2 regions of the Amycolatopsis benzoatilytica AK 16/65 genome follow, and region 2 is predicted to be linked to the other one. Evidence: predicted binding sites of a transcription regulator. Region 2 holds the regulator's gene; the other holds the start of a gene.

Region 1 (2,392 bases), 1.1 Mb from region 2:
CCGGATCTACGACTGGTACCTCGGCGGCAGCCAGAACTGGGCGGTCGACCGGGAGTTCGGCAAGCGCGTCGAGAAGGTGTGGCCGCTGATCCGGCCGATCTCGCGGCAGAACCGGGCGTTCATGAACCGGGTGGTGCGCGCCGCGCTGGACGCGGGCATCCGGCAGTTCGTCGACCTCGGTTCGGGCGTGCCGACCGCGGGCAACGTGCACGAGCTCGTCCGTGACCGGCTGCCCGCGTCCGTGGTGTACGTGGACTACGAGCCGGTGGCGGCGGCGCATTCGCGGGTGATCCTCGACCGGGAGGACGCAGGCGAGTGGGCCGGCATCGTGGAGCGCGACATCCGCGATCCGGAGGCGATCTTCGCCGACGAGATCACCGAGCGGCTGATCGACTGGGCGCAGCCGGTCTGCCTGCTGATGATCACCGTGCTGCACTTCCTCGGTCCCGGCGACCGGCCGGACGAGCTGGTCGCGACCTACCGCGATCGGCTCGCGCCCGGGTCCTGGCTGGCCGTGACGCACGGCACGGTCCGCGACGACGCGCCGCCGGAGCGGGCCGCGGAGGTGCGCGCGTTCGTGGACGCGTACCGGGACACCTCGAACCCGGCGTACCTGCGCTCGGCCGAGGAGATCCGGCCGTGGTTCGGCGGCTGGCCGCTGCTGGAGCCGGGAATGAGCACATTGCCGGACTGGCGTCCGGAAGCTCCGGTGTCCGAGGAAGACGGCGAGGTCCGGCCGTTCGCCTGGGGCGCGGTCGGCGTCAAACCGTCCTGAGCGGCTGAGCCGGGAGAACCCTCCCGGGCCCGGACTTCTCTCCCAGCGAACACTCCCTGGGAAACAAACCCGCCCTTCGGAGAGTTGAGCACTGTTGACTCAACTATTCGAGGAGTGCACATGTCCGACCCCCGCCTCCTGCCCGTCCTCCCGCTCGATGACGACGTCGTGCTGCCGGGCATGGTGGTCCCGCTCGACCTCGGCGACGCGGAGACCAGGGCCGCAGTGGAGTCCGCTCAAGCCAAGACCCCCGCCACCGCCTCGTTCCCCGGCATCCGCTCCGGTGCGGCGAGCAAGGCCGAGGTCCTGATCGTTCCCCGGGTCCACGGCGAGTACGCCGAGGTGGGCACCGTCGCGACCGTGGAGCGGATCGGCCGCGTCCCCGGCGGCAAGGCCGCCGTCCTGCTCCGCGGTACCGCGCGTGCCTCGGTCGGCCGGATCGCCGACGGCCCCGGCGCAGCCCGCTGGGTGCACGCCGAGACCGCCGAGGACGTCACCGACGACCGTTCGGCCCAGCTCGCGTCCGACTACAAGGCCGTCGTGATTTCCCTGCTGCAGCAACGCGGCGGCTGGCAGATGATCGACGCCGTCCAGCAACTCGAAGAGCCGTCCGCGATCGCCGACCTGTCCGGCAACGCGCCGTACCTGAACACCGACCAGAAGCTGGAACTGCTGACCGCGCTCGACGTGAGCGCCCGGCTGGAGAAAGCGCTCGAGTGGAGCCGGGAGTACCTGGCCGAACTGGAGGTCACCGACACCATCCGCAAGGACGTCGCGGACGGGATGGAAAAGCAGCAGAAGGAATTCATGCTGCGCCGCCAGCTCGAAGCGATTCGCAAGGAACTCGGCGAGCTGGACGGCACCGCGGCCGACGACGACTACCGCGCCCGGGTGGAAGCCGCGGATCTGCCGGAAGCGGTCCGCAAGGCCGCGCTGGCCGAGGTGGACAAGCTGGAACGCACGTCCGAACAGTCGCCGGAAGGCGGCTGGATCCGGACCTGGCTCGACACGGTGCTGGAGCTGCCGTGGAATGAGCGGACCGAGGACGTCTACGACATCGCCGCCGCCCGTGCCGTGCTCGACGCGGACCACGCCGGACTGGACGATGTGAAGGAACGGATCATCGAGTACTTGGCGGTGCGCAAGCGCCGCGCGGAGTCGGGCCTCGGCCCGGTCGGCGGCCGCCGCTCCGGCGCGGTCCTGGCGCTCGCCGGTCCTCCCGGGGTCGGCAAGACCTCGCTGGGCGAATCGGTCGCGAAGGCGATGGGACGCAAGTTCGTCCGCGTCGCGCTGGGCGGCATCAGGGACGAGGCGGAGATCCGCGGCCACCGGCGCACCTACGTCGGCGCGCTGCCCGGCCGGATCGTCCGCGCGATCAAGGAAGCCGGTTCGATGAACCCGGTCGTGCTGCTGGACGAGATCGACAAGGTCGGCGCGGACTACCGCGGCGACCCGACGGCCGCGCTGCTGGAAGTGCTGGACCCGGAACAGAACCACACGTTCCGCGACCACTACCTGGAAGTGGAGCTGGATCTGTCCGACGTGGTCTTCCTGGCCACCGCGAACGCACTGGAGACCATCCCCGGCCCGCTGCTGGACCGGATGGAACTGGTGACG
Region 2 (2,392 bases):
CTGCGCGGTCTCGCCGCCACCAACCCGTGGCTCGCCGTCACGCCGGTCGTCGAACGCGGCGAGCACCTGCCCGGGTGCGAGCACGGCACGCTCGCCGAGGCGGTCACCCGGTACGGGGCGTGGCCGGACCACGACATCCTGGTGTCCGGTTCGCCGGCGATGATCCGGGCGACGGTGTCCCGGATGCTCGTCGCGGGCAGCGCGCTGGACCAGATCCAGTACGACCCGTTCACCGCGGACTGACCCGGTTCGCCGCTATCGTCAGGCCATGGACATCCGGATTCCGGTGGCAGACGGCGAAATCGACGGCTATCTGGCGGTGCCGGACGGCGCGGGCCCGTTCCCTTCGGTGGTGCTGATCCACGACATCTTCGGGCTGAACCAGGACACGCGCGCGATCACCGGCCGGTACGCGGCAGCCGGGTATCTCGCGCTCAGCCCTGATCTGTACTCGCGCGGCGGGATGATCCGCTGTGTGAAGCGGACCTTCCAGGAGCTGGCTGCCCGCGAGGGCCGGGCGTTCGCGGACATCGAGGCGGCCAGGAGCCTCGTCGCCGGACGAGAGGACGCGACCGGGAAGGTCGGCGTCGTCGGATTCTGCATGGGCGGCGGGTTCGCACTGGCGGCCGCTTCGCGGGACTTCGACGCTTCCGCACCGTATTACGGGCCGCTGCCGAAGGATCTGTCCGCTTTGGACGGTGCGTGCCCGATCGTCGGCAGCTTCGGCGGCAAGGACCTCGGGTTGCGAGGCGCGGCCGCCAAACTGGACACCGCACTCACCGAGCGCGGAATTCCGCACGACGTCAAGGAATATCCGGATGCCGGGCACGGCTTCGCGAACCACTACCAACCGGCTCCGCTGGCCGCTTTCGCGCGGATCGTCGGCATGGGCTACCACCAATCGTCCGATTCGGACGCCTGGCACCGCGTCACCGCCTTCTTCGAACAGCACCTGAGGTGACCAGTACCGGACAACACTGCCAGGAAGTCCGTGAGGGGCCCCTTGAGGGACTCAGATTCCCTCAAGGGGTCCTTCACGGACCGCTACTCCCGCTCCCGCCGCCCACATCGCACCGCGTGAGCCATCGCGACTCTGCGAGGCCTTCAACTGGGCAGACGCAGCGAAACCGCATCCAGAGCGCCGCCTTAGGTTCCGTAGGCGTGCGAGGCTGAACAACGAACGGTGCCCTCCGGCGATTGCCGGAGGGCACTCATTTCGGTTCTGTGCGGCAGAGAACCAGCCGGGGGATGGTCAGCGGCGCTTGGGCCGCCACACCACCAGCGAGGTCTGCTGCCGCAACGGCACCAGATCCTTGCGATAGGACGCGTGCACCGCCGCGGCGGCTTGTTCGGCCGCCGCGTAGGCCGCGGCGAGTTCCTCGGTCAGTTCGTGCACCCGGGACCGCAGGGCGTCGACCTGGTTCTCCAGTTCGATGATCCGCTTGATCCCGGAGAGGTTGACGCCATCCTCCTGGGAGAGCCGCTGGACCTCGCGCAGCAGGGCGATATCGCGCAGCGAATAGCGCCGTCCGCCGCCGGCGGTGCGGCCGGGGGAAACCAGGCCGTGCCGGTCGTAGGAGCGCAGCGTCTGCGCGTGCAGCCCGGAAAGCTGGGCCGCTACCGAGATCACGAAGACCGGGGTGTCCTCGTCCGCACCGTGCGGGAGACCCGGAGTGCCGCCGAACATCACCCTCACCTGCCTTCGAGCATCTCGGTGATCTGCGGCCGCGGGTCGTGGCCCTTCATCGCCCCGGCGTAGGTCTCCAGGGCGGCCCGTGCCTGGTCGTCCAGCTTCGACGGGACCGCGGCTTCGAGGGTGACGAGCAGGTCGCCCTGAGCGCCATCCCGCTTCTGAATGCCCTTTCCGCGCACGCGCAACACTCGGCCGCTAGCGGTACCCGCGGGCACCTTCAGCGACACCTTGCCCTCGAGCGTCGGCACAGTGAGCGTGGTGCCCAGCGCGAGCTCGGTGAAGTCCACCGGCACGGTAAGCGTCAGGTCGAGTTCCTTGCGGCCGAACAGCTTGTCCGGAGCCACGTGCACGCGCACGTACAGGTCGCCCGCCTGCGCGCCGCCGCGACCGGGTTCGCCCTGGCCGGCCAACCGGATCCGCTGGTCGTCCTTGACGCCTGGCGGGATCCGCACGGTGAGCGTGCGGGTGCGGGTGCTGACGCCCTCGCCGCCGCATTCCGGGCACGGTTCGTCGATGATCTTCCCGCGACCGCGGCAGTCCTGGCACGGCTCGGAGAACGCGAACGCGCCCTGGCTGCGGCTGACCAGCCCGGATCCGCTGCAGGTCGGGCAGGTGCGCGGCGAGGTGCCCGGCTTCGCGCCGTTGCCGCCGCAAGTTCCGCAGGTGGCCGGGCTCGACAGCCGCAACGGCAGCGTCGCG

The links. The regulator HspR, encoded in region 2, represses chaperone genes until heat shock. The targets are predictions, from matches to a motif close to ANNTTGAGTNNNNNNNACTCAANNT.
Region 1: lon (endopeptidase La) is a predicted target of HspR. The motif match lies at 857-881, and genes of this name have one in related genera.

What each region holds. Positions count from the first base shown of each region.
Region 1 covers NZ_KB912942.1:6,205,080-6,207,471, forward strand. Annotated here, with positions in the region: gene AMYBE_RS0128705 (SAM-dependent methyltransferase) at 1-775, shown strand, start outside; gene lon (endopeptidase La) at 896-2,392, shown strand, end outside.
Region 2 covers NZ_KB912942.1:7,324,559-7,326,950, reverse strand. Annotated here, with positions in the region: gene AMYBE_RS0134105 (globin domain-containing protein) at 1-243, shown strand, start outside; gene AMYBE_RS0134100 (dienelactone hydrolase family protein) at 269-961, shown strand; gene AMYBE_RS0134095 (heat shock protein transcriptional repressor HspR) at 1,253-1,687, opposite strand; gene dnaJ (molecular chaperone DnaJ) at 1,693-2,392, opposite strand, start outside.